DNA from 3 places in the Pseudarthrobacter sp. CCNWLW207 genome. Region 1 is predicted to be linked to each of the others. Evidence: riboswitches for the same ligand, from Rfam matches in the RefSeq annotation. Region 1 holds a riboswitch; each other region holds the start of a gene.
The links. Region 1 has a riboswitch for S-adenosylmethionine ahead of metX (homoserine O-acetyltransferase MetX). Riboswitches for the same ligand answer to the same signal wherever they lie in the genome.

Region 1 (3,238 bases):
GGTGCGTCACGAGTGGACATCGGGCTTTCCATCACCCCCGGGAAGAGCGCCGGGTGACCATGTTCGTCACAATGCTGTTGCGCGCCGTCGAACGGTTCCTACACTGAACGCAGGTCATGAGCGCCAGCGCCAAGCCCCGGCTCGCTGGCCGGCAACCCTCCATCCGCGGTGGGGTGCCCCGGGTGAGGACCTGGCTGCCCCGCAACGGCCGGGCGGCAAGCGCGGCCCGTGGTGCTCCCAGCATGCCGGGCCCATGTCAAAGGAGCCTTGAATGTCCGACGGATGGTCTTTTGAAACCCGCCAGATCCACGCCGGCCAGGAGCCGGACAGCGCCACAGGGGCGCGTGCCCTCCCGATCTACCAGACGACGTCGTTCGTCTTCCCGAGTGCCGAAAGCGCCGCCAACCGCTTCGCGCTCGCAGAATTGGCACCGATCTATACGCGGATCGGCAACCCCACCCAGGACGCCGTGGAGCAACGGATCGCCAGCCTGGAAGGCGGGTTGGCTGCCCTCCTGTTGAGCTCGGGGCAGGCGGCCGAAACCTTCGCCATCCTCAATATCGCCGAAGCCGGGGACCATGTGGTGGCAAGCCCCAGCCTTTATGGCGGCACGTACAACCTGCTGGGGTACACGCTGAAGAAGTTCGGCATCTCGGTGACGTTCGTGGAGGACCCGGACAACCTGGACCAGTGGCGCGAGGCCGTCCGCCCGAACACCAAACTGTTCTTTGCTGAGGTCGTGTCCAACCCGCGCCAGGATGTCCTCGATATCGAAGGGGTGTCCCGGACCGCCCACGAGGCCGGCGTTCCGTTGGTGGTGGACAATACGCTCTCCACGCCGTACCTCATACGCCCGCTGGAGTGGGGCGCCGATATTGTGGTCCACTCGGCCACCAAATACCTTGGCGGACACGGATCGGCGATCGCGGGGGTGATCGTGGACTCCGGCAACTTCGACTTCGGTCAAGACCCGGATAGGTTCCCTGGTTTCAACACCCCGGATCCCACCTACAACGGGCTGGTCTATGCCCGTGACCTTGGCGCCGGCGGCGCCTTGGGCGCCAACCTGTCCTACATCCTCAAAGCCCGCGTCCAGCTCCTCCGAGACCTCGGCTCCGCAGTATCGCCCTTCAACGCCTTCCTCATCGCCCAGGGCCTGGAGACGCTGAGCTTGCGGGTGGAGCGGCACGTTGAGAACGCCGTTGCGGTGGCGCAGTGGCTGGAAGCCCGTGACGACGTCGAGTCGGTAGCGTACGCGGGGCTGCCTTCGAGCCCCTGGTACGAGCGCGGACGCAAGTACGGCCCCAAGGGCACAGGAGCCGTGGTGGCCTTCAACCTGGCCGGCGGGGCCGAGGCGGGCAAGCGGTTTGTGGACGCCTTGGAGCTCCACAGCCATGTGGCGAACATCGGCGACGTCAGGTCCCTGGTCATCCACCCTGCGTCCACCACCCATAGCCAGCTCTCCCCGGAGCAGCAGGCAATTGCGGGCGTTACGCCGGGGCTGGTCCGCCTCTCCGTGGGCATCGAACACATCGATGACATCCTGGCGGACCTGGAGGCAGGTTTCCGGGCGGCCAAGGCGGCTCTCTAAGGCGGTTTCAGCGCCGGATTCCCGGCCCCGAGAGTCCGGCGCCCGGCAGGAGAGGCATTGTGGAGTCACAAACCAGTCACACTCTTAGCCAGATCCGGGGCTGGTTTCGTACACTCGGAGAAGGTCATGAGTGCCAGCGACAGCCCCGGCTTGCTGGCCGGCAACCCTCCTTTCGCGGCGGGGTGCCCCGGGTGAAGACCTGGCCTGCCGGTCATTCGACGGCGGGCAAGCGCGTAGAAAAGGTCTCCACATGACGATTACCGTCTCCCGTACCGCAGTACCCGAAAACGGCGTGGTCCGTTACGCCAGCATCGGCGGCCTTGAATTGGAAGCGGGCGGATACCTGCCCGAGGTCACGCTCGCCTATGAAACGTGGGGAACGCTCAATGAGGACGGCTCCAACGCCGTCCTCATTGAGCACGCCCTGACCGGCAGCACGCACGTGACACGCGGTGACAGCGACGAGCCGGGCTGGTGGGAGCAACTTGCCGGTCCAGGCGCGCCGGTGGACACGGACAGGTTCTTTGTGGTGTCCATCAACATTGTGGGCGGCTGCTACGGTTCCACCGGGCCGTCCTCGCCTGCTCCCGACGGCCGGCCCTGGGGTTCCCGCTTTCCGCTGGTGACCCTCCGTGACAGCACCGCCGCCGAGGCCCGGTTGGCGGACCAGCTGGGCATCCGGAGCTGGTACGCGGTGCTGGGCGGTTCCATGGGCGGTGCCCGTGCCTTGGAGTGGGCGCTCATTTGCCCCGAACGGGTGGAGCGTTGCGCCGTGATCTCGATCGGTGCCGCCAGCACCGCCGAGCAGATCGCCTTTGCGCAGGCCCAGACGCTCGCCATCCGCCAGGACGCCAACTTCAACGGTGGCGACTACTATGGAGGGCCTTTCCCGGAGGACGGGCTGGCCCTGGCGCGGCGGATCGCCCACATCACCTATCGATCAGCCCAGGAGTTCGATGGGCGGTTCGGGCGGACGGCCCAGACTCCCGAAACGCCGCTGCGGGCAGCCGCGCTGGGGGACCGTGGGCGCTACCAGGTGGAGAGTTACCTTGACCACCAGGGCAGCAAGCTTGTCCGCCGCTTTGATGCCAACAGCTACATCGCCATCACCGAGGCCCTCATGAGCCACGACGTCTGCCGGGGGAGGGGAACCCTCAGCGAAACCCTGGCGAGGGCGTCCGCAAAGTTCTTTGTTGCCGCGGTGGACTCGGACAGGCTCTACTTCCCGTCGCAGTCACAGGAGCTCGCTGCCGCGCTTCCGGGAGCCGTGGATGTCCACGTTATCGAAGCGCCCATTGGCCATGACGGCTTCCTGACCGAGATCGGCCAGCTGGGCAGCCAACTCCGGAAGAATTTCCTGGTCTGACCGGGCACCTCACGGCGCCACGAACGTTCCGGAAGCCTAGGAAGCCGGCTGGTCAGCCGTCCATGATTTCGGAGCGCCGCTTCATGTATTCGTCCACGGCCATCTCGCCGTTGCTGTACTGCTGGTCCAGTTCCGCGAGTTTGCGGGCCCGGTAGCCTTGGGGGGCCGACGGCGGCGGGGGAGTTGCAGGGGCGGCAGGCTTTTGGGGTGCCTCCGCTGCCTGTCCCGGCACAGGCTGGCCGTAGGGCGGGAACTGCTGGTCTGCGGGCGGCACTGGCATC
Region 2 (3,238 bases), on a different contig from region 1:
CGGATGCGTGCGAGCGCGGCTGCAAACACAATGCCAGCGCAGTCAATTGCGGCCTGGACTCCTGGGTTGCCGAAGGCCATGCGGGCCCAACCGGACCCGCCAGGCTCGCGTCCCTCCGTCGCCTGCTCGGCACCGATCCCCGCATGGAGGGGCAGGAAACCAAGGAATTGGGCAGCGTCAACTGACCCGCCCGGCCGGCTGGGAGCAGCGCCCAGGCTGTTCAGGACGCCGCCCGAAGCCGGGGTCCCCAACCACACGGCGCTTTGACGGTAGTTTGGAACCATGATCCAACCCGCTTCGAGCTACAACGACGACCTGCGCCTGGCCCACGTGCTGGCCGATTCCGTGGACGACCAGACCATGAGCCGCTTCAAGGCACTGGACCTCCACGTCGAGACCAAGCCGGACCTGACCCCGGTCACTGATGCCGATAAGGCCGCCGAAGAAGCCATCCGTGGCCAGCTTTCCCGTTCCCGCCCCCGCGATGCGGTCTTGGGCGAGGAATTCGGCAGTTCAGGCCATGGCTCCCGGCGTTGGATCATCGACCCCATCGACGGCACCAAGAACTTTGTCCGTGGCGTACCGGTGTGGGCAACACTGATTGCGCTTGTGGACGAAGGAGAGCCCGTCGTCGGCGTCGTCAGTGCCCCTGCCCTGGGCAAGCGTTGGTGGGCTGCCAAGGGCGCAGGCGCCTACATGGGCCGGTCACTCGCTGCGGCCACCCGGCTGAAGGTCTCGGACGTGTCGAAACTCTCGGACGCTTCCCTGTCCTACTCCAGCCTGAGCGGCTGGAAGGACCGCGGGAACCTGCATGACTTCCTTGGGCTCACCGAAGACGTCTGGCGCACGCGTGCCTACGGCGACTTCTGGTCCTACTGCATGGTGGCCGAAGGCTCCGTGGACATCGCGTGTGAGCCGGAGCTGAATCTCTACGACATGGCGGCACTGGTCCCGATCGTGGTGGAGGCCGGCGGCCGCTTCACCTCCCTCGAGGGTGAAGACGGTCCGTTTGGCGGCAACGCGCTGGCGACGAACTCCATCCTGCATTCGGAAGTCCTCAAACGGCTCAACCCCGACCTGGACGACCTCCTCTAGCAGCCCAAGTGCCGAATTATCAACGGCGGACGCCTCCTGATGGGGGCGTCCGCCGTCGTATCTTCGGATAACCATGGGTATTTCCATCCGCGCGTAACAAAAGCCTTAACATTCGGACGGGCTTCCTGCCCGCCCCGCCCATGTTCTACGCTCTTAACAGGTCACGAGTGCCAGCGCGAAACCCCGGTTTGCTGGCCGGCAACCCTCCATTCGCGGTGGGGTGCCCCGGGTGACGACCAGGCCGGTCCGGAACGGACCCGGCAAGCGCGGATTCCCGGGACAGGGAGTCCCTCTAAAGTGAGGTCTCTGTGACAACAGCCACCGTCTCCCCCAACTCCGCCGTCCGTACCCTGGCCGCAAACGACACCGCAGCCCTGTTCAGCGAACGGCTCGCCGTTGCCGGACGGCCGCTTTCCGCCGTCACCGGCGCCGAAATCCAGGCCCCGCTGATCCAGGGCGGCCACGTGCGTTACGCCAACCTGGACTACGGCGCCTCCGCCCCGGCCCTCTCGGTTGTCTCCGCCTACCTCAACGAGATCCTGCCGTTCTACGCAAGCGTCCACCGCGGCGCCGGCTACGCATCCCAGATCAGCACGTCCGTCTACGAGAACGCCCGGAACATCGTGCGTGACTTCGTGGGAGGCCGGCTCGGTGACTCCGTCATCTTCACCAGGAACACCACGGACTCCCTGAACCTCCTCGCCGGGTGCCTTCCGTCCGCGGACGGCCGCCCCACGGGGGAGGTTTTGTACCTCGACATCGAGCACCACGCCAACCTCCTGCCGTGGCAGGGCGTCCCGCACCGCAGCGTCGTTGCGGCCGACACCGTGGCCGGCACCATCGAGGCCCTCGGTGCCGAACTGGAACAGGGCGGAATCAGCCTGCTCGCCGTCACGGGCGCCTCCAACGTCACCGGCGAAATCCTGCCCATCCGTGCCCTCGCCGCCCTTGCCCACCAGCACGGCGCCCGGATTGTCGTCGATGCCGCGCAGCTCGCGCCGCATCGCCGGATCAACATCAGCGCCGACGACGTCGACTACCTCGCTTTCTCGGGCCACAAGCTCTACGCGCCCTTCGGCGCAGGCGTCCTCGTGGGGCGGTCGGACTGGCTCGACGCGGGCACGCCGCATCTTGCCGGTGGCGGCGCGGTGCGGGAGGCCAGGCTCGACGGCGTCAGCTGGGCCACCGGCCCAGCCCGGCACGAGGGCGGTTCGCCCAATGTCCTGGGCGCCGCCACACTGGCTCGCGCCACCCAGGTCATCGCATCGCTGGATCAGGACCGGTGGCACGCCCACGAGTCGGCTATCCGGTCGTTCCTGGTGGAGGGTCTGCAGAAGATCGAAGGCGTGACGGTACACCAGATCTTCAAGGACACCGATCCGGACACCGACACCATCGGCGTAGTGAACTTCTCGGTGGAAGGCTACGACGCCGGCCTGGTGGCTGCCTACCTGTCAGCAGAACACGGCGTAGGCCTCCGCGACGGCCGGTTCTGTGCCCACCCCCTGCTGAAGCGCCTGGGCCTCCCGTCCGGCTCCCTGCGGGCAAGCTTCGGCGTTGGGTCCCGCCTCGAAGACGCCCAGCGTCTGCTGGCTGGCATCGAGGAACTCCGCCGAACCGGCCTGGGCTGGGACTATGTGGTTGACTCGGGCCGCTGGGTTCCGGCTAACGACACCCGCAAATACCCGGACTGGGCACCCAATACGCCTGGCACGGCAGGCGCTGCCCCCTGCATCGACGACTGACCCGGGTTACCCGGCTCATGCGGTAAATTCGAAGGATACCCAAGGGCATCTGGCGAAGGAGGCTGCACGTGGCACGGGGTGGCCCCAAACTTGACGACGTACGCCGTCAGGAGCTTGGTCAGAGCTTCCAGGACGGAGGCGAACACTACGAACGCGTGCGCCCCGGTTACCCCGGCGATTCGGCCGACTGGCTTATTCCGGCGGGGGCCCGGGATGCCCTGGACGTGGGAGCCGGCACCGGAAAATTCACGGTCCTGCTGCTCGACCGCGGATTGTCCGTTTCCGCCGTGGACCCCTCCGCAGACATGCTCGACCAGTTGCGGATCCTGCACCCCGGTGTTGCGGCCAGTGTGGGCACTGCCGAGGCGACGGGATTCGCGGAGTCCTCATTCGACGTC
Region 3 (3,238 bases), on a different contig from region 1:
CTTCTCCACGGCCGACTCAGCCACCATCACCGCAGGTTCCGCCTCTCCCCTCTCCGACGGCGCGGCCGCCGTCGTGGTGGCCAGCAAGGCGGCCGCCGAACGGGCGGGGCTCACCTGGATTGCCGAGATCGGCGCCCACGGGCAGACAGCCGGGCCGGACGGCTCATTGCATTCGCAGCCGTCCCGCGCCATCGAAAAAGCACTCCGCGCAGAAGGGATTTCGGTGGAGGACCTGGACTTGGTGGAAATCAACGAAGCGTTCGCCTCGGTGATCATCCAGTCAGCCCAGGACCTTGGCATTTCTGCGGAGAAGATCAACGCCGACGGCGGGGCGATCGCGCTGGGCCACCCGGTCGGCGCCTCGGGGGCACGGCTGGTCCTGCACCAGGCCCTGGCGCTGAAACGGCGGGGCGGCGGCATCGGCGTCGTGGCGTTGTGCGGCGGCGGCGGCCAGGGCGAGGCCCTCATCCTCAGGGCCTGACGCCCGTCCCCACGGGCGTCGCCGCTGCTCAGGCCCCGGTACCCGCCAGTATTAGCAACGGCACCAGGCGCTCGGCACACGAGACCAGGACAAGCGTCCCGGTCCCCGCGCTGGCCCGGTTGTTAACCCCGGTGTCGTCGCACCAATCCAGGTTGTACGGGTGCGCCCCCACTGCCGCCTTGCCGGGAGCCGCGCCCGGCGGGACGGTGAACACGAAAGTAAACGCGCCGTCGTCGCTCATGGGTGCGAGTTCCTCCAGCATCAGCGATCCAAAGGCGTCCCGCACCGTCACCTGGACCTGCGCGTTCTGCCCGTAGCGCGCATCGCAGTTGGTGTCCTGCGCGCTGACCGTAACCTGCTCACCGGGTTTGGCTTCCGACGGCGTGACTGTGTACGCGGGCGGCATGCAGGGCGGCGGCGCGAAGACGTCCCGGCAACCACTCAACCCCGTGGCCACCGTGGCCAGTACGAGGAATGCAGCGGCAGTCCTCAAACGCGCGAATACAGCCAGTCCCCGCCCAGATTTCCCCATGGACTGATTGTCCCGTCCGGGTGACGGCCGCGGAAGCACGTGTTGGTTACGGAACATGACGACGGCGGCGGTGCGGCCAGGCGGGCCAAGTGTTACGTTTTTGAGGAGTAATGAGAACCGGCGCCAAGCCCTGACTGGCCGGTCGGCAACCCTCCCTTTCGCGGCGGGGTGCCTCAGGTGAATACTCGGCATATCGACATTCGAGTTGCAAGCGTGAGAGAAGGAGATCCGTCGTGTCTGACGCACCTGCCCCTGAAGAAAAACTGTCGTACCGGCTCATCACAGGCCCGGACGACCGTAATTTCTGTGAGCGGATTTCCACCGCCCTGGCCGAAGGCTATGTCCTGCATGGCAGCCCGGCTGCCACGTCCAACGGCGGCCAGGTGATTGTGGCGCAGGCACTCATCCTCCCGGCCGCCATCGCCAGTGCGGACGCCGCCGTCGCCACCGCTGTGGAAGACCTTGAGTTCGAAGGCGAGGGCCACGCGTGAGCTACGCCGGAGACCTCACCCCGCAGGAAGCCTGGACCAAGCTGGAGCAGGGCGCCATCCTGGTGGATGTCCGCACCGAGGGTGAGTGGGCGCACATCGGCATCCCTGACACCAAGGCAACCGACAACGACCCCCTGTTCATCCAGTGGACGTTCCCCGGCGGCATTCCCAACCCCGAGTTCCTCACCGACCTGAGGCAGCAGGCGCCGGAGGACACCGGCACCGAACTCCTGTTCATCTGCCGCTCAGGCCAGCGCTCCATCTCCGCTGCCATCGCCGCAACCCAAGCCGGCTTCACCTCCTACAACGTCCTGGAGGGCTTCGAAGGCGAACCGGACCGCTACGGCGAGCGCACCGTCAACGGCTGGAAGAACCGCGGCCTGCCAACCAACCTGGGAAAGAACTAAGTGACCTTCAACGAAGATGCCGCCGGCTGGAGCCCTGACACCCAGGCCGTCCGCGGCGGGCTGGACCGCACCAACTTCCAGGAGACCACCGAACCGGTGTTCCTGAACTCCGGATTCGTCTACGAGTCCGCCGCCGCAGCGGAGCGCGCCTTCACCGGCGAGGACGAGCGCTTTGTCTACTCCCGCTACGGCAACCCGTCCGTGGCCACCTTCCAGGAACGGCTCCGCCTGCTCGAAGGCACTGAGGCGTGCTTCGCAACGGCGTCGGGAATGTCCGCCGTGTTCACCGCCCTGGGTGCCCTGCTGGCCGCTGGCGACCGCGTAGTGGCAGCCCGCTCACTGTTCGGCTCCTGCTTTGTGATCCTGAACGAGATCCTGCCCCGCTGGGGTGTTGAGACGGTGTTCGTCGACGGACCGGACCTGGAGCAGTGGCGCGCGGCCCTGTCGGAGCCCACCACGGCAGTGTTCTTCGAATCGCCGTCCAACCCGATGCAGGAAATCGTGGACATCGCAGCGGTCAGCGAACTGGCGCACGCCGCCGGCGCTACCGTCGTCGTCGACAACGTCTTTGCCACACCCCTGCTGCAGCGCTGCGGCCAGCTCGGCGCGGACGTGATTGTGTACTCGGGCACCAAGCACATCGACGGCCAGGGCCGGGTCATGGGCGGCGCCATCCTGGGCACCAAGGAATTCATCGACGGGCCGGTCAAGCAGCTCATGCGGCACACCGGCCCGTCGCTGTCCGCCTTCAACGCCTGGGTACTAACCAAGGGCTTGGAAACCATGGCCCTGCGCGTGAACCACTCCTCAGCCACGGCACTGCGGCTGGCCGAATGGCTCGAACAGCAGCCTGCCGTCAGCTGGGTCAAGTACCCCATGCTGAAATCGCACCCGCAGTACGAGCTCGCGGCCAAGCAGATGAAGGCCGGCGGGACCGTCCTCACCCTGGAGCTCGCGACGACGGACGGCCGCTCCGGCAAGGACGCCGCCTTTGCGCTGCTGGACGCGCTGCGGATCATCGACATCTCCAACAACCTGGGCGATGCCAAGTCCCTCATCACGCACCCGGCCACCACCACCCACCGTGCCATGGGTCCCGAAGGCCGCGCCGCCATCGGCCTCAGCGACGGCGTGGTGCGGCTGTCCGTGGGCCTTGAGGACGCGGACGACCTCATCCGCGACCTGGAACAGGCGCTCAAGCAGATTTGATCGGCGCCTGCTTACGGGGCGGAATTGACCACTGAGGTCTCAACCGAGGTCCAAGCGGTCGCTGTTCCGGCTGGGAAGGTCTCGCCAGCTGTCAGCGTGACCACTCGTTCTCCGATCA

Region 2: another riboswitch for S-adenosylmethionine. It lies ahead of V9L17_RS07815 (aminotransferase class V-fold PLP-dependent enzyme); the one in region 1 lies ahead of metX (homoserine O-acetyltransferase MetX).
Region 3: another riboswitch for S-adenosylmethionine. It lies ahead of V9L17_RS15010 (DUF1737 domain-containing protein); the one in region 1 lies ahead of metX (homoserine O-acetyltransferase MetX).

The regions. Positions count from the first base shown of each region.
Region 1 covers NZ_JBBCBS010000016.1:46,401-49,638, reverse strand. The annotation lists SAM riboswitch class IV at 113-228, shown strand; gene V9L17_RS19755 (bifunctional o-acetylhomoserine/o-acetylserine sulfhydrylase) at 272-1,591, shown strand; SAM riboswitch class IV at 1,714-1,829, shown strand; gene metX (homoserine O-acetyltransferase MetX) at 1,842-2,957, shown strand; gene V9L17_RS19745 (hypothetical protein) at 3,010-3,238, opposite strand, start outside.
Region 2 covers NZ_JBBCBS010000003.1:456,335-459,572, reverse strand. The annotation lists gene rsgA (ribosome small subunit-dependent GTPase A) at 1-185, shown strand, start outside; gene hisN (histidinol-phosphatase) at 283-1,095, shown strand; SAM riboswitch class IV at 1,255-1,368, shown strand; gene V9L17_RS07815 (aminotransferase class V-fold PLP-dependent enzyme) at 1,404-2,840, shown strand; gene V9L17_RS07810 (class I SAM-dependent methyltransferase) at 2,909-3,238, shown strand, end outside.
Region 3 covers NZ_JBBCBS010000008.1:68,254-71,491, reverse strand. The annotation lists gene V9L17_RS15020 (acetyl-CoA C-acyltransferase) at 1-481, shown strand, start outside; gene V9L17_RS15015 (hypothetical protein) at 510-1,013, opposite strand; SAM riboswitch class IV at 1,120-1,233, shown strand; gene V9L17_RS15010 (DUF1737 domain-containing protein) at 1,247-1,504, shown strand; gene V9L17_RS15005 (rhodanese-like domain-containing protein) at 1,501-1,911, shown strand; gene V9L17_RS15000 (O-succinylhomoserine sulfhydrylase) at 1,912-3,120, shown strand; gene V9L17_RS14995 (CU044_5270 family protein) at 3,132-3,238, opposite strand, start outside.